DNA from 3 places in the Xanthomonas rydalmerensis genome. Region 2 is predicted to be linked to each of the others. Evidence: riboswitches for the same ligand, from Rfam matches in the RefSeq annotation. Region 2 holds a riboswitch; each other region holds the start of a gene.
The links. A riboswitch is a leader RNA that binds a small molecule or an ion and turns the genes downstream of it on or off. The one in region 2 is predicted to bind cobalamin.
Positions count from the first base shown of each region.

Region 1 (5,518 bases), 460 kb from region 2:
CTGTGAGGTTCGTGCCGCGATGCATGAGCACGAGGGCGGGTGTTTGCGTTCGACAGCCAGCGGCCCTTATCGCGAGCGACCAACTGCGCGATGCATCGCGCATGCCTGCGTTGAGAATGCGCGCATCTACATCCGACGTGGTCGCACATGCGGAGCGGCTTCAGCCGCGACGGGAGTTCGCGGGAAAGCCTGTCGCGGCTAAAGCCGCTCCTACAAAAAAGACGCGCGTGTTTTCCGTGCGGGCTGCCCCGCGCCACGCCCGCCGGCGCAGCGCGGGGCGCCGACTCAGCGCGCCGCCGGCGCGTAGCGCAGGGTCAGCGCGTACTCGCGGCCCGGCTGGTTGTACCAGTTGATGGTCTGGTAGTCGCGGTCGAACACGTTGCTGGCCTTGGCCTGCAGCGTCCAGTCCGGGGTGAACGCGTATTCCGCGCGCAGGTCGACGGTGCCGTAGCCGGCCAGGCGTACGCGGTTGGCCGCGTCGTCGAAGCGGTGGCCGCTGCCGAACACGGTGACGCCGAGCTTGACCGGGCCGATGCCGCGATCCACGTCCAGGCGCGCGGTGTTCTGCGCGCGACGCGCCAGCCAGTTGTCGCGGTTGCCGCCATCGCTGCGGTTGCGCGGGTCGGTGTGGCTCAGCTGCGCCGACAGTTCCCAGCCGGCCAGCAGCGCATAGCCGGTCAGTTCGGCGCCGCGGATGCGCGCCTCGTCCACGTTGACCGGCAGGAAGCTGATCGCGTCGTAGGAGATCAGGTCCTTGACCCGGGTCTCGTAGGCGTTGAAGGTCCAGTTCCAGCTGTCGGCGTACTGCGCCACGCCCAGGTTGCCGCTCTTGGAACGCTCCGGCTTCAACTCCGGATTGCCGGCGAACGGGTAGTACAGGTCGTTGAAGGTCGGCGCCTTGAAGCCGGTGCCGACGCTGGCGGTGAGCTTGAGGCCATGCGCCAGCGCCAGGCCCCAGCCGAGGCTGCCGGTGGTGTGTTCGCCGAACTGCTCGTTGTCGTCGCTGCGCACGCTGGCCTGCACCTGCTGCGCGCCGAAACGGCCCTGGTACTCGGCGAACACGCCGGTGTTGTCGCGGCTGTCGACGTCGAAAGCGGTGGTGCTGGTGACGTGCTCGCGCTGCCAGTCGCTGCCGACGCTGAGCAGGTGGCCTTCGGCGAGGGTGATGTCGCCCTGCAGCGCGGCGGTGTCGCGGCGGCTGTCGAAGGTGCTGACGAAGCTGCGGGTGCGCGCGCCGGGGGCACGGTAGTAGCTGTCGGCGTCGTCGACGTTGCGACCGAACTGCGCGGCCAGGTGCAGGCGATCGGACGGGGTCCAGTCGAGCTTGCCGCCGAACACCTGCTGGGTGTTGTCGGCCTCGTTGCCGGCGAACAGCGGATCGCCGTCGTACTCGTTGCGGCTGTCGATGTTCAGCGCCTGGCCTTCGATGCGCAGCGTGTCGGTCAGCGCGTAGCCGCCGCGCGCGCTCAGCGAGACGTTGCGGTAGCCGTCGCGGTCGGGCTGGTCGACGAAGCAGCCCGCGAACAGCGTGGCCGAGCCGTTGCAGGCATTGATGCCGTCGGTCTTCTGGTAGCCGCCCTGCACGGCCAGCCAGCCGCGCTCGCCGCGGTTGCTGAAGCCGGCGCCGGCCTCGCGCAGGCCGTGGCTGCCGCCGCCCAGGCTCAGGTTCTGCTGGAAGCCCTGACCGCCGCGGCGGGTGAAGATCTGGATGACGCCGCCGATCGCGTCGGAGCCGTACAGGCTCGACCGCGGGCCACGCACGATCTCGATGCGCTCGATCTGGCTCAGCGGCAGGTCCTGGAACGCGGCCAGGCCGGCGCTGGCCGAGCCGATGCGCACGCCGTCCACCAGCACCAGCACGTGGTCCGATTCGCTGCCGCGCAGGCTCAGCGTGGTCAGCTTGCCCAGGCCGCCCTGGTTGGAGATGCCGATGCCGGCGCGGCCCTGCAGCAGCTGCGCCAGCGACGTGGCCTGGCTGCGCTCGATCTCCGCGCGGTCGATGACCTGCGCCGGGACCACGCTGTCCTCCACCGAGATCTGAGTGCGGGTGGCGGTGACCAGGACCTGGTCGAGATCGGTGGCGGCGTCGGCGGCGTGGGCCAGCGCGGGCAGGGACAGGGCGGACGCGATCGCGACCGAAAGCAGGCGGGACGACATGGGTGGCAACTCCGGCGCGCGGCTGCGCGCTGTGACGGCGAGGGAGTCGCGAACGGAAGGTGCAAGCGGACGGCGCCGAACGCGGCGCGGCACGCCGCGACGCCCTCCGCATCGCAACCAGTGAGCTGCAAGGCCGGTCTCCGGGCTGGCGATCTGGGAGGCGGGCCTCCCGGCTGCGACGCCTTCCCATGCCGTGGCACAGTGGCGAAAGTCGTCAGCGCGGATCGCTTACCGTTGCGGGGGCAGCGCCGGCCTTGTCGCAAGACGCACCGGCTTCCCGTTTCAACCCGCTGGCCGGAGCCGGTGGGTCACCTTGAAGCGGCGCGATTGTACGCGATCGCCGCTGGCTGCGCGGGGTAGGGCATGCCCATCCATCCCGGGGGTGCGGCTTTGGGTCTGGCAAGCGCGCCACCGGTGGTGCGCGGCGCAGCGCCGACGGGCAGTCAGGTCGGGCCGCGCGGCGCAGGCGACATGCCGGCCAGACCTCGCCCGAAGGGCTGTGATCGCGTGCGTCCGTGGTCGCGTTGTCGCTCGGGCGCGGACTCACGTCCACGTTCTGCGTTGTCACAGGCATGCGCAATCAAGGCGCGGCATGCTTGGGGATGCGGCAACGCCCTAGTCGGCGTGGGTGCCGTGGCTGTCGTCGTCGCCGTGATGGTCGCCCACCGGCGTGTCGTGCGCCTCGTGCGCGTAGGCGCCGTCGGCAGCGTCGTCGCCGCGCGTGTCGTCGCGGTCGAAATGGGTGGTCGCCACCGGCCCGGCCACCGGCAGGCCGCGCTGCGCCGGCAGCGCCGCCGTCGCGGTCTCTAGCTCGCCCAGCAACTGCGCGCGCCGCGCCTCGGACAGTTCCTGCCAGTGACAGCCGCTGAGCGCGCCTTCCAGCGAATACAGCAGGTTGAGGCTGGGCTTGAAGCCGGCGCGCTTGACCTTGACGAAGGCGCCGACCGCGCCGGCCGCCTCCAGGTCCTGCTGCGTGCGCACGCCGACCTGGCGCAGCCAGGCCGCGCTCTTGGGGCCGATGTTGCGCAGCTTGGCCGTGCTCATCGCAGGCTGTCGACGAAGACCTGGGCGATCGCTTCCAGGCCGCGCTGGTCGTCGGCGTCGAAGCGGGCCAGGTCCGGGCTGTCCAGGTCGAACACGCCGACCAATGCACTGCCGCGCAGCAGCGGCACCACCAGTTCCGAGCGCGAGGCGGAATCGCAGGCAATGTGTCCGGGGAACGCCTCCACGTCGTCGATGCGCTGGGTCTGGCCGCTGCTGGCGGCCGCGCCGCACACGCCCTTGTGCAGCGGAATGCGCACGCAGGCGGGCAGGCCCTGGAACGGGCCGACCACCAGTTCCTTGCCGTCGTAGAGATAGAAACCGACCCAGTTCAGCCGCGGCAGCGCGTGGTACACCAGCGCCGCCAGGTTGGCGGCATTGGCGATGCGGTCGGGCTCCCCGGCGACCAGGGCACGGGCCTGGTCGAGCAACTGGGCGTACTGTTCCGGCTTGCTGCCGGTGAGCGAGGACGAGGCGAACATCGCGCGAGTCTAGCAGCGCGCTGCGTCCGCCGGCACCGCGGCGGCTGACGCGCGCGACGCGCCCGGCTATCCTGCGCGCCGCCGCGCGTCCCGCCGGCCAACCGACAGGGTTTTCGCATGGCTGTTCCCGCCTTCTACGTCACCGGCACCGATACCGGCATCGGCAAGACCATCGCCAGCACCGCGCTGCTGCATGCCTTGCGCGCGCGTGGCCAGCGCGCGGTGGGCATGAAGCCGGTCGCCAGCGGCTGCAGCCGCGACGCCGACGGCTGGCGCAACGAGGACGCGCTTGCCCTGCAGGACGCGAGCGCGCCGCGGCCGGCCTACGCCGATCTCAATCCCTACGCGTTGCCGCTGCCGCTGGCGCCGGAATTGGCCGCCGCCGATGCCGGCGTGCAACTGGAACTGGTGCCGATCGCCGCCGCCTTCGAACGCCTGCGCGCGCAGGCCGACGTGGTGGTGGTGGAGGGTGTCGGCGGCTGGGCGGCGCCGCTGTCGGCGACGCTGGATCAGGCCGATCTGGCGCGCGCGCTGGGGCTGCCGGTGGTGCTGGTGGTCGGCCTGCGCCTGGGCTGCCTCAACCATGCCCGGCTCAGCGCCGCGGCGATCGCCGCCGACGGCCTGCAGTGCATCGGCTGGATCGGCAACGAGATCGACCCGGCGATGGAGCGCATCGACGACAACATGGCGATGCTGCGCGCGCGTCTGCCGATGCCGTGCTGGGGGCGCTTGCCGTACCGGCCGCAACCGCAGGCCGCGCAGTTGGCGGCGGAGTTGCAGCCGTGGGCGGGAATGTCCCCGGACTGAGCCGCTGCCGAGACGCGCGCTGCGCAGCCGGCTTGTGTGGGAGGGACTTCAGTCCCGACGCCTTGCCGATGACGCGTCGGGGCTGAAGCCCTTCCCGCAGACAGGTATCCCGACGGCGGGATCGGCTCGTCCCGAATGTCGCTCCCACTCCCGAAGCGCGCGCATAAGCCGGTAGAAGAAGAGATCTACCGGTTTCGAGCAGAGCATCGGCGCTGAAGCCTCTCCCATGAAGGAAGCCAGGAACGCCGGGACGCGCGAGATCGACAAATCCCCAATCCCCACTCCCGAATCCCGCCCATAAAAAAGGCCCGGTAGAGGGAGGGATCTACCGGGCCTGGGGTTGCACGGGGGGAGGGACCCATGCAGACCGAGCGTGCGTCGGGCGGCGAACCGCAGCGACGTCGAAAACGGTGTTACTTGGCGGTGGGCTTGGCCTTGGGCGCAGCCTGTTCGGTCGCCGCCTCGAACTGGTGCTTGGCCAGCTGGCCGATCGCCTCGGAGGTCTTCAGGCCCAGGCCGAACACTTCCTGGTTGGCCGTGGCCAGCCGCTCGAAGTTGTCGCGGGCGATCTGCAGGCCCTTCGGCCACAGCGCCTGCACGGTACCCAGATCGCGGGCCTCGGTCAGTTCGCCGAGGAAGCCGGTGGTGGCCGACACGTTCTTCTCGAAGGTCTTCAACTGCACGCCGAACACGCTCTCGGCGCTCTCCAGCGCCAGGCGGTTGGCACGCGCCGCGGCGGCGGCGAACTGCTGGGTGTAGCTGCTGAACTGATCGTTGAATTGAGCGGACATCATGCAACTCCGTTGGAATGCCGACTGCTGTTGCAGTGCAACATACGCCCATTCTGCTGCGATGCAACAAAATTTTCTGAAGCCGCTCAGGATGCGTTCAATCTACCTTCCGGATCAATGGCTTGGCGCAATTTTCCGGGGCTCGGCAAGGCGCCTCTGGGTTTCTGGCAAGCGCCAATGCGCGCTACGACGCACGGGCAGGCGGCATCGCAAACGCTCAGCCACCGCGGTGCCGCCCTT
Region 1 covers NZ_CP126170.1:4,325,990-4,331,507, reverse strand. Annotated here, with positions in the region: gene btuB (TonB-dependent vitamin B12 receptor) at 286-2,157, opposite strand; cobalamin riboswitch at 2,272-2,488, opposite strand; gene QN245_RS18350 (TfoX/Sxy family protein) at 2,773-3,201, opposite strand; gene QN245_RS18345 (GAF domain-containing protein) at 3,198-3,680, opposite strand; gene bioD (dethiobiotin synthase) at 3,798-4,487, shown strand; gene QN245_RS18335 (phasin family protein) at 4,901-5,278, opposite strand.
Region 1: it holds a riboswitch for cobalamin, as region 2 does, so the genes downstream of both, btuB (TonB-dependent vitamin B12 receptor) here and QN245_RS20490 (ribonucleoside-diphosphate reductase subunit alpha) in region 2, are expected to answer to the same signal.

Region 2 (5,518 bases):
GATGATGCCGGTGGAGCGGTTGGGGTGCAGCGGTTCGAGGATCTTGATGCGGTCGAGCGCGATGGCCATGGATTTGCTTCGTCAAGTCGGGTGAACGGCGCCGGCGGGAGGCGCGGGAATGCGAAACGCACGGCGGCCATGGGCCGCCGCGCGCCGGTGGCGTCAGACGCCGGCGATCAGCTCGAGCACCACTCGCACTCGCTGATGTCGATGTCGTTGGAACGCACGTAGTAGGTGGTCTTCAGGCCTTCCTTCCACGCGGTCATGTGCAGGTCCAGCAGGGTGCTGGCGCGGATGCCGCTGGGCACGTAGAAGTTGAAGCTGATCGACTGGTCGACGTGGCGCTGGCGGCGCGCGTTTTGGCGCACGCTGGCGAACTGGTCGACCTTGTAGGCGCCCTTCTCGTAGTACGGATAGGTGTCCACGGTCAGCCCCGGCGCCACCACCGGACGGCGGAAGTCCTTCTTCTCTTCGTAGTAGAACGCGCTGTAGATCGGGTCGATCGACGCGGTGGAGCCGGCGATCTGCGCGGTGCTCATGTTCGGCGCCACCGCCACCATCCAGGCGTTGCGCACGCCATGCACGCTCACCTGCGCGGCCAGTTCCTGCCACTCGGCGCTGTCGTAGCCGCGCTTGCTGAAGTACTCGCCGTTCTGCCAGTCGCTGCCCTTGAACACCTTGTACGCGCCCTTCTCCTTGGCCAGCGCCAGGCTCGCCTGGATGGTCAGGTAGTTGATGCGCTCGTACAGCTCGTCGCTGTAGTCTTCGGCCGCACGCGAGTTCCAGTCGATGCCCTTCTGCGCCAGCAGGTGGTGCCAGCCGAAGGTGCCCAGGCCGATCGCGCGGTACTTCTGGTTGGTGATGGTGGCCTGCGGCACCGGCAGCTCGTTGAGGTCGATGACGTTGTCGAGCATGCGCACCTGCACGCGGATCAGCCGCTCCAGGATATCCGGCGACAGCAGGTCCGGCTGCGCGGTGACCGCGCGGCCCAGGTTCACCGAGGACAGGTTGCACACGACGAAGTCGCCGGCCTGCTTGGTGGTGACGATCTGGTCGCCGCTGATCATCTCCTGGATGACCCGCGTCGGGCTCATGTTCTGCAGGATCTCGGTGCACAGGTTGCTGGAATAGACCATGCCCTGGTGCTTGTTCGGGTTCATGCGATTGACTTCGTCGCGATAGAACATGAACGGGTTGCCGGTCTCCAGCTGGCTGACCATGATCCGCTTGAACATGTCGATGGCCTTGACCACCTTGCGGCCGATGCGCTCGTCGGCCACCACTTCCTCGTAACGCGCGCGGAAGCTGCCTTCACCGCGCTTCTCGTCGAAGAAGTCCTGCAGGTACCAGCCCTTGACCTCCTTCACCTCGTGCGGGTCGAACAGGTACCACTCGCCGCGGCGCTCGACCGCTTCCATGAAGATGTCCGGCACGCACACCGCGGTGAACACGTCGTGCGCGCGCAGGCGCTGGTCGCCGTTGTTCAGGCGCAGGTCCAGGAACGCCTCGATGTCGCGGTGCCAGATGTCCAGGTACACGGCGATGGCGCCCTTGCGCTGGCCGAGCTGGTCCACCGACACGGCGGTGTTGTTGAGCTGCTTGATCCACGGCACCACGCCGCCGCTGGAGTTCTTGACCCCGCGGATCGCCGAGCCGGAGGAACGCACGTAGCCCAGGTAGGCGCCGACGCCGCCGCCGTGCTTGGACACGCGCGCCACGTCGGTGTTGGAGTCGTAGATGCCCTGCAGGCTGTCGTCGACGGTGTCGATGAAGCAGCTCGACAGCTGCCCGCCGATCTTGCCGGCGTTGGCCAGGGTCGGGGTGGCCACGGTCATGTACAGGTTGGACAGCGCCCAGTAGGCCTCGCCGACCAGCTGCATGCGGCGCTCGCGCGGCTTCTCGTCCTGCATCAGGTACAGGGCGATGGTCAGCCAGCGCTCCTGCGGCAGTTCGTAGACCTTGCGCGAGTTGTCGGTGGCCAGGTAACGCGTGGCCAGCAGGTACAGGCCGTTGTACGCGAACAGCTTGTCGCGCTCCGGATCGATCATGCGGCCGGCTTCGGCCAGTTCGTCCTTGGAGTAGTTCTTGAGGATGTCGATGGAGTACACGCCGCGGTCGGCCAGGCTTTCCTGCAGACCGACATAGGAGCCGTACTTCTCGCCGGCATCGTAGAAACGGTTCTTGCTGGCGCGCTTGTACAGGCGGTCCAGGTACAGGCGCGCGGCGAAGTACTCCCACTCCGGCGTGGCGATGTCCACGCGCGACTCGGCCTCGCGGATCAGGTAGTCGACCATGTCGTCGGCCGACAGGCTTTCCCTCTTCTCGATGAAGGCGAAGGCCTTGCGCTCGTAGTCGCTCACGTCCAGCTGCGGGAACTCGGCGTGGATCCGGTCCAGGGTGCGCTGCAGGCGCGAGCGGTCGAAGGCCATGCGGCGGTTGCCGCCGTCCTTGACGATCCAGGTCACGGCGCGCTGGTCGTTGCTCGGCTCGCTGCTGGCCGGCTCCGGCTGGGCGGTGGCGGCAGTGGCGGCGGCGGTCGTGGGGTCGACGGCGGCGTCGACGGACGCGGTGGCCGGCAGGCTGTGGGTCTGGCTCATGAAGGTCTCCAAGCGTGGTGCACGCGGCCGCCCGACCCTCGCAGGCAGCGGTCCGACCGGGTCCGAAGGGGGCAGGCGGTGTCGCGAAGACTGCAAACGGCGCAGGCACCGGGCCTGCGGGCGGTCATCGCTGCACCGACCATCTCCCCCCGGAGATCGCGCGGTCGGCGCCGCGCGGTGTGCTTCGCGCGGCTGTCGGCAGGTCTTCGGGCTGATGGGCAACGGCCGTGGCCGGTTCCTAGCCCGTCGCTTCCCAAGGCGGGCGCCTCAGTGCGGATGACGGGTTCGTTCCCAATTACCGCTGCGGGGCAGCGCCGGAATTGGCGTTGGCACGCCGCACCGGCTTCCCTTTTGATCCCGCGGCTTGGGGCCGCCGGAACCGACCACCCCAAGATAGTGTGGTCGGTCGACGACGTCAACGCTAAATATGGGTCAAATTACGAAAACCTAAGCCTGGCAACGGTTTGCCGTCGGCAGCCGGTTTCGGCCCCGCCGCGGAGAACGTTCGCGACCATAACGGGGCCGTGAAGCCGGGCCCCGGAGAGGGGCAAGATGCCATCGAAACGGCCCGCCGGCCGCCCGGCGCGCGCCCTCCCCGGCCATCCGCGCCGCCGGTCGGCTCAGTCGCCTTTCTTGTGCTTGTGCGGCTTGAGGGATTTCGTGTTTCCCGGAATGTCCTTGTTGTCCCGCTGACGCCGATCCGGCTTGCCGGTGCTCTTTGCGATGCGCTTGGGGCCAGGTTTGATGCCCATCATCACACTCCACGGGTGGTCGACCGAAGCAATCGAAGCCACATCTTCAACGTGCAGCGGCCTCAGGCCACCATGCACTGCTGCAACAGCAACGGCAGCGCCACCGCCGCGCTGTCGCGCCAGTGCAGATCGGCGCGCGCCGACAGCGCGCTGGGTTCGGGGTTGATCTCGACCACGCAGGCGCCGCGCTCCTTGGCCTGCAGCGGCAGGCTGGCGGCCGGATAGACCAGGCCGGAACTGCCGATCACCAGCACCAGGTCGGCGGCGTCCGCCGCGGTCTGCGCGCGCGTCCACTCCGCCGCCGGCAGCGCTTCGCCGAACCACACCACGCCCGGGCGCACCGTGCCGCCGCAGGCCGCGCACACCGGCGGCGCCAGGCGCTGGCTCGGCGTGTGCACGTCCACCGGCGGCAGCAGCCCACGCCAGGGCTGGCCGCAGTCGCTGCAGCGCAGCGCCGACAGGCGGCCGTGCACGTGCGCGGCGACCTCGCTACCGGCGCGCTGGTGCAGGTCGTCCACATTCTGGGTCACCAGCGTGGTGTGGCGGACCTCGGCCAGGCGCGCCAGCGCAAGATGCCCGGCATGCGGCTGCGCCAGCGCCACGATCGCCATGCGCCAGCGGTACCAGCCCCAGACCAGGGCCGGGTCCGCGCGCCAGGCGTCCTCGGTGGCCAGTTGCTCGGGATCGAAGCGCGACCACAGGCTGTCGTCCTGGCCGCGAAAGGTCGGCACCCCGCTCTCGGCGGACATGCCGGCACCGGTCAGCACCAGCACACGACGCGCGCCCTGCAGGAAGGCGGCGACGGTCTCGGCGTTGTAGGCGGAACTGAGCATGGCGCGCCCGATTTGATGAAGCTCACACTATTGCATCGCCGCGGGACGGCCTCAATGTGCGCGGCAACACGCGCGGCACCCGCAACGCGAACGGGCGGCCACTGGCCGCCCGTCGCTTACCGCCATGGACCGGCGCACGCGCCGGCCAAGACATCCCGCTGGCTCAGCCGAGCACAACCAGCTTGACGTCGATGTTGCCGCGGGTGGCGTTGGAGTACGGGCACACCTGGTGCGCCTTCTCCACCAGCGATTCCAGCGTCGCACGCTCCACGCCCGGCGCCGCGATGCGCAGTTCCACCGCGATACCGAAGCCGCCCGGGATCTGGCCGATGCCGACATGGCCCTCGATGTTCGTCTCGGCCGGCAGCGTCACCTTCTCCTGCCCGGCGACGAACTTCAGCGCGCCGATGAAGCAGGCCGAGTAGCCGGCCGCGAACAGCTGCTCCGGGTTGGTGCCGTCGCCGCCGGCGCCGCCCAGCTCGCGCGGGGTCGACAGCTTGACGTCCAACGCCTTGTCGGGGGTGGCGGCGCGGCCGTCGCGGCCCCCGGTGGCGGTGGCAGTGGCGGTGTAGACGATGGTGGTCGGTGAAGCCATGGTGGTTCTCCTTGGAGGGTGGCGCCGCGGCGCCATGGGTGTAGAGGGGATGGGGTGATCGGAGCCGGAATCGCTCAGGGCGCGGCCAGCAACTTGCCGCGGACCTCTTCCAGGTCGTGCTTGAGCCGGGTCAGTTGCTGCAGGTCGCAGGCGACCGCGCACAGCACGCCTTCCGGCACTGCCTGCGCACGCGCACGCAGGGCCTGGCCCTCGGCGGTCAGCGCGATCAGCACGCGGCGCTCGTCCTCGGCGGCGCGGCGGCGGGTCAGCAGGCCGACCGCCTCCAGGCGCTTGAGCAGCGGGGTCAGCGTGGCCGAATCCAGGAACAGCTTCTCGCCGATGTCCGAGACACTGCAGCCGTCCTGTTCCCACAGCACCAGCATCACCAGGTACTGCGGATAGGTCAGGCCGAGCTCGCCCAGCGGCCCGCGGTAGAGCTTGTGCATCGCCAGGTTGGCCGAATACAGCGCGAAGCACAGCTGGGTGTCCAGCTTCAGCAGCGCGGTGGCGTCGGGGGGAGAGGTACGGTCCACGGGAGGAGATATTACATAGTGTGCGATTCAATCGCAAGCGATATTTTTGCCGGTGCTAACTTCCGGCTGAAGCGCTCGGCGTCCTGCCCCTGTGCCGCCGCTGGCGCAGGATTACGCTGCCGCGCAGCCCGAGGAGTCTCCGCATGCGCGCATCGTTCCTGCTGCTGGCCGCGCTTGGCGGTGCGCCCGCCGCCGTCGTGCCGAACAC
Region 2 covers NZ_CP126170.1:4,786,573-4,792,090, forward strand. Annotated here, with positions in the region: gene QN245_RS20485 (ribonucleotide-diphosphate reductase subunit beta) at 1-69, opposite strand, end outside; gene QN245_RS20490 (ribonucleoside-diphosphate reductase subunit alpha) at 177-2,597, opposite strand; cobalamin riboswitch at 2,778-2,996, opposite strand; gene QN245_RS20495 (hypothetical protein) at 3,218-3,349, opposite strand; gene QN245_RS20500 (SIR2 family NAD-dependent protein deacylase) at 3,412-4,182, opposite strand; gene QN245_RS20505 (organic hydroperoxide resistance protein) at 4,346-4,777, opposite strand; gene QN245_RS20510 (MarR family winged helix-turn-helix transcriptional regulator) at 4,852-5,310, opposite strand; gene QN245_RS20515 (hypothetical protein) at 5,454-5,518, shown strand, end outside.

Region 3 (5,518 bases), 130 kb from region 2:
AATACCCAGGGCATCGACCTGGGGGCGAGCTACGCGCTGCCCGCCACCGACTACGGCAAGTTCACCGTGACCGTGGACAGCACCTACCTGCACCGCTACGACATCGACACCGGGGACACGGTGGTGCACATGGCCGGCCGCTACAACTCGTCCTACGGCAACTACGCGCACTGGCGCGCGCATGCCCTGCTCGGCTGGAAGCTGGGCAACTGGGATGCGAGCTGGACCACGCGCTGGATCGGCAAGATGCAGGTCGGCAGCGGCGACCTGACCCAGAACATGTCCGCCGATGCGGCGTTCAAGGGCGTGGTGCTGGACTACGGCAGCTACATGTACCACAACCTGCAGGTGGGCTACGACATGGCCGGGGCCAACCTGCGCCTGGATCTTGGCGTGGACAACCTGACCAACAAGCAGCCGCCGATGATGTACCAGAACAACGTGTTGAACGCGAACACCGACGTGAGCACCTACGACACGCTGGGCCGCTACTACTGGATGCGTGCCACGTACAAGTTCTAATGCGCAGCAAGGTGTTGCGAAGTAAATGGCATCGGCGCCTCTTCATGGGGCGCTGATTCCAAGTGGGTAATGCCTGGTTGTTGGTTTGGTGCTGGTGAGGATTTCCCGAACACGCCATCAATTTCAACGGCAAGTTATGGATTCTTCCCGCAGAACTCATGATGTTGGTCGCGCCGCGCACCCAACTCCCTGGGTGGCGCTGCGCAGTGCCATCACTGCATCCTGTCCACCTACCTGGACTTCACTGACAGGCCGGCCTGACCCAAGGCGCCGGCATGGCGAGATGGGCGCGCACCGTCGTCGCACATCCCCAATCCCGAATCCCCAATCCCGGCCGAAACAGGCGCCGCGGCGCTCACCCCGCGCCGTGCAGATGCTCGAACAGGATGGTGCTGCCGATCGCGATCAGCAGGGCGCCGCCGACGATCTCCGCACGCTTGCCGGCGAGCGCGCCGAGCGCGCGGCCGAGCATGATGCCCAGGGTGACCATGGTCAGCGTGCACAGGCCGATGATCGCCGCGACCTCGACGATGTTCACGTCCAGGAAGGCCAGGCCGACGCCGACCGCCATCGCGTCGATGCTGGTGGCGAACCCGGTGGCGGCCAGGCTCCAGAAGCCGTGACGCTTGGGCGCGGCCTCGTCGGGCGCGTCGGACTCCGGCTTGAGGCCGGCGACGATCATGTGCACGCCCAGCGCGCCGAGCAGGCCGAAGGCGATCCAGTGGTCGAAGGCGACCACGTACTTGGACGCGGCTTGGCCAAGCACCCAGCCCAGCGCGGGTGTCAGTGCCTCGATGCAGCCGAAGATCAGGCCGGCGCGCAGCGCGTCGGCCCAGCGTGGGCGTTGCATCGCCGCGCCCTTGCCGACGGCGGCGGCGAAGGCGTCGGTCGACATGGCGATGCCGAGCAGGAGAATCGAAAGAAACGACATGGGGGACCGTACCGGGACAGGCGACAACGACGAGCGCGCGCGCCCGGCCTTCGCCTTGCGCACTCGCCGCTGGTCTCGCCAACCGAACTGGCTGCCCGTACCACGGCGCATCGGCCGAGTGTGTTGACACGGGCGCTGTCCGCGCAGGTCGGACAGCAGGCTACTCCCCAAGGGGACGCGCAGTCTAACAGCGGCCAACTGCGGCGAACATCCCTGGAACGCACGCGAACCTGCAGCTTCTCTTCTTAGCATCGGCTATAGCGGGGCGTGCCGGCCGGCGTTCCGCGTGGGGTGCTGCGATGGCCCGCAGCGCCCGTGATCACTGCAGCGCATTCGGTTGATCGCTGCAGGGAATCCGGTGTCGCCGCTGCGGCGCTGTGCATGCTGGTGATACGCGCCGCCTGCTGAGGCGAACGCGGCTGTGCGCGGTCGGTAATGGCGCGCTGCTTGCCGACGCCAACACCGCGCGCTGCGCTGCAGCGTGTTGCTGTCGCCGCGGCGCGACTACACTGGCCACGCTTCAGGTGCCTGGTCGTCGCAAGACGCACCGGGTGAAACGGGAAGCCGGTCCGATGCCGGCGCTGCCCCCGCAACGGTAGGCGAGAACACCCGACAACAGACCACTGCGCAAGCGGGAAGGTGTCGGGGTGATGCGGTCGCGCATTGCTCGCAAGCCCGGAGACCGGCCTGACGTGGACGTCCTGCGACGTTCTTTCTCGGGTGTTGCGGTGGGCAACCTGACGAGCGGAACGACGTCGGGGCCCTTGCGCCGCGCGTTCGCTTGTCCTGTCCATCGCCGCCCGCCCGGTGGTGATGCGATGAGGAGACAGGACCCGTGAACCAGATGACCCGGACCGGCGCCGACGTGGCGACCGTCAAGCTCTTGATCGACGGCGCGTTCGTCGAATCCAGCAGCAGCCAATGGCGCGAGGTCGTCGATCCGGCGACCCAGGACGTGCTCGCGCGCGTGCCGTTCGCCACGGCCGCGGAAGTGGATGCCGCCGTGGCCGCCGCGCAACGCGCATTCGCGAGTTGGCGCAAGACGCCGATCGGTACCCGTGCGCGGATCTTCCTGGCCTATCAGCAGCTGATCCGTGCGCACATGGGCGAGCTGGCGGCGATCCTCACCCGCGAGCAGGGCAAGACCCTGGCGGACGCGGAAGGCGACGTGTTCCGCGGCCTGGAAGTGGTGGAACAGGCCGCGGCGATCGGCAACCTGCAGCTCGGCGAACTGGCCAACAACGTCGCCAACGGCGTGGATACCTACACGCTCTTGCAGCCGTTGGGCGTGTGCGCCGGCATCACCCCGTTCAACTTCCCGGCGATGATCCCGCTGTGGATGTTCCCGATGGCCATCGCCACCGGCAACACCTTCGTGCTCAAGCCATCCGAGCAGGATCCGCTGGTGACCATGCGCCTGGTCGAACTGGCGGTGCAGGCGGGCGTGCCCAAGGGCGTGCTGAACGTCGTGCATGGCGGCGCCGAGGTGGTCGATGCGCTGTGCGACCACGCCGACATCAAGGCGCTGTCGTTCGTCGGCTCCACCAAGGTCGGCACCCACGTCTACCGGCGTGCGGCGCTGGCCGGCAAACGCGTGCAATGCATGATGGGCGCGAAGAACCATGCGGTGGTGTTGCCGGATGCGGCGCGCGAGCAGACCCTCGACGCGTTGGTGGGGGCGGCCTTCGGCGCCGCCGGCCAGCGCTGCATGGCCGCTTCGACGCTGGTGCTGGTCGGCGAGGCGCGGCAGTGGATTCCGGCGCTGGTGGCCAAGGCGCAGACGCTGAAGGTCAACGCCGGCAGCGAACCCGGCACCGATCTGGGGCCGGTGATCTCGCGCAGTGCGCGCGAGCGCATCGAAGCGCTGATCGCCACCGGCATCGCCGAGGGCGCGACGCTGGAACTGGACGGACGCAACCCGACGGTGCCCGGATTCGCTCATGGCAACTTCGTCGGCCCGACGATCTTCTCCGGGGTCGCGCCGGGCATGCGCATCTACGACGAGGAGATCTTCGGCCCGGTGCTGGTGATCCTGGAGGCGGCCACGCTGGAGGACGCGATCGCCCTGGTCAACGCCAATCCGAACGGCAACGGCACGGCGCTGTTCACCCAGTCCGGCGCCGCCGCACGCAAGTTCCAGGAGGAGATCGACGTCGGCCAGGTCGGCATCAACGTGCCGATCCCGGTGCCAGTGCCGCTGTTCTCGTTCACCGGTTCGCGCGCCTCCAAGCTCGGCGACCTCGGCCCCTACGGCAAGCAGGCGGTGCAGTTCTACACGCAGACCAAGACCGTCACTGCGCGCTGGTTCGACGATGCCGGCGCCGGGCAGGGCGTCAACACCACGATCCGCCTGTCGTGATGGCCGCGGCGATGCAGTGGCCGCTGGAGCAGTCGGCCGATGTCGGGCTGGACGAGGCGCAGCGCGCCTATCGCGAGGCCGCGCGCGGCTTCGCCCAGGCCGAACTGGCGCCGCACGCGGCGCGCTGGGACGCGGACGGGATCTTTCCGCGCGAGGCGATCGGCAAGGCCGGCGAACTCGGCTTCTGCGGCCTGTACGTGGACGAGCACGCCGGCGGCAGCGGGCTGTCGCGCCTGGATGCGGCGATCGTGTTCGAGGAACTGGCCGCGGTCGATCCGTCCACCGCGGCCTTCATCAGCATCCACAACATGGCCACCTGGATGCTGACCCGTTTCGCCACGCCGGCCGTGTGCAGGGACTGGGGCGCGGCGTTGGCCAGTGGCGCCAAGCTCGCCTCGTACTGCCTGACCGAACCCGGCGCAGGCTCCGACGCGGCCGCGCTGAAGACCCGGGCGGTGCGCGATGGCGACGGCTACCGCATCGACGGCAGCAAGGCGTTCATTTCCGGCGCCGGCGCGACCGACCTGCTGGTGGTGATGGCACGCACCGGCGAGGACGGCCCGCGCGGCATCAGCGCCTTCGCGGTGCCGGCCGATGCGGCGGGCATCGCCTATGGGCGCAACGAGGACAAGCTGGGCTGGCACAGCCAGCCGACCCGCGCGGTGAGTTTCGACGGCGTGCGCGTGCCGCTCGCGCATCGCCTGGGCGAGGAAGGCGAGGGCTTCCGCATCGCGATGCGCGGCCTCGACGGCGGCCGCCTCAACATCGCTGCGTGCTCGCTGGGGGCGGGGCAGGGCGCGCTGGATGCGGCGCGGCGCTACCTGGGCGAGCGCCGCCAGTTCGGCAAGAAGCTCGCCGAATTCCAGGCCCTGCAGTTCACCCTGGCCGACATGGCCACGCAGCTGGTCGCCGCGCGGCAGATGGTGCACACCGCCGCACGCAAGCTCGACGCCGGCGCGCGCGATGCGACGGTGTGGTGCGCGATGGCCAAGCGCTTCGCCACCGATGCCGGCTTTTCGATCTGCAACGACGCGCTGCAGCTGCACGGTGGCTACGGCTACATCCGCGAGTACCCGGTCGAACGCCTGCTGCGCGACAGCCGGGTGCACCAGATCCTGGAAGGCACCAACGAAATCATGCGCGTGATCGTCGCGCGCCACCTGTTGAACACCGAAGAGGAATTGCGATGAGCGCCGCCGACACCTCCTACCGCCGCCGGGACTGGACCGGGCTGGCCCTGCAGATCGACGGCCACACTGCCGTGGTCACCCTGTCCAATCCGCCGGCCAACACCTGGACCGTGCACAGTCTGCGTGCGCTGCGCGAGCTGGTCGACGCGCTGGACGCCGATCGCGACATCTATGCGCTGGTGCTCGTGGGCGCCGGCGAGAAGTTCTTCAGCGCCGGTGCCGACCTCAAGCAGTTCGCCGACGGCGACAAGGCGCTGGCGCGCGAAGCGGCCCGCCGCTTCGGCGAGGCCTTCGAGGCGCTGAGCGGATTCCGCGGCGTCAGCATCGCCGCGATCAACGGCTATGCGATGGGCGGCGGGCTCGAAGCGGCGTTGGCCTGCGACCTGCGCATCGCCGAGGCGCAGGCGCAGATGGCCTTGCCCGAAGCGACGGTCGGCCTCCTGCCCTGCGCCGGCGGCACCCAGAACCTGCCGCGGCTGGTCGGCGAAGGCTGGGCCAAGCGCATGATCCTGCTCG
Region 3 covers NZ_CP126170.1:4,915,476-4,920,993, reverse strand. Annotated here, with positions in the region: gene QN245_RS21065 (TonB-dependent receptor) at 1-522, shown strand, start outside; gene mntP (manganese efflux pump MntP) at 878-1,453, opposite strand; cobalamin riboswitch at 1,959-2,158, shown strand; gene QN245_RS21055 (CoA-acylating methylmalonate-semialdehyde dehydrogenase) at 2,298-3,812, shown strand; gene QN245_RS21050 (acyl-CoA dehydrogenase family protein) at 3,812-5,002, shown strand; gene QN245_RS21045 (enoyl-CoA hydratase) at 4,999-5,518, shown strand, end outside.
Region 3: it holds a riboswitch for cobalamin, as region 2 does, so the genes downstream of both, QN245_RS21055 (CoA-acylating methylmalonate-semialdehyde dehydrogenase) here and QN245_RS20490 (ribonucleoside-diphosphate reductase subunit alpha) in region 2, are expected to answer to the same signal.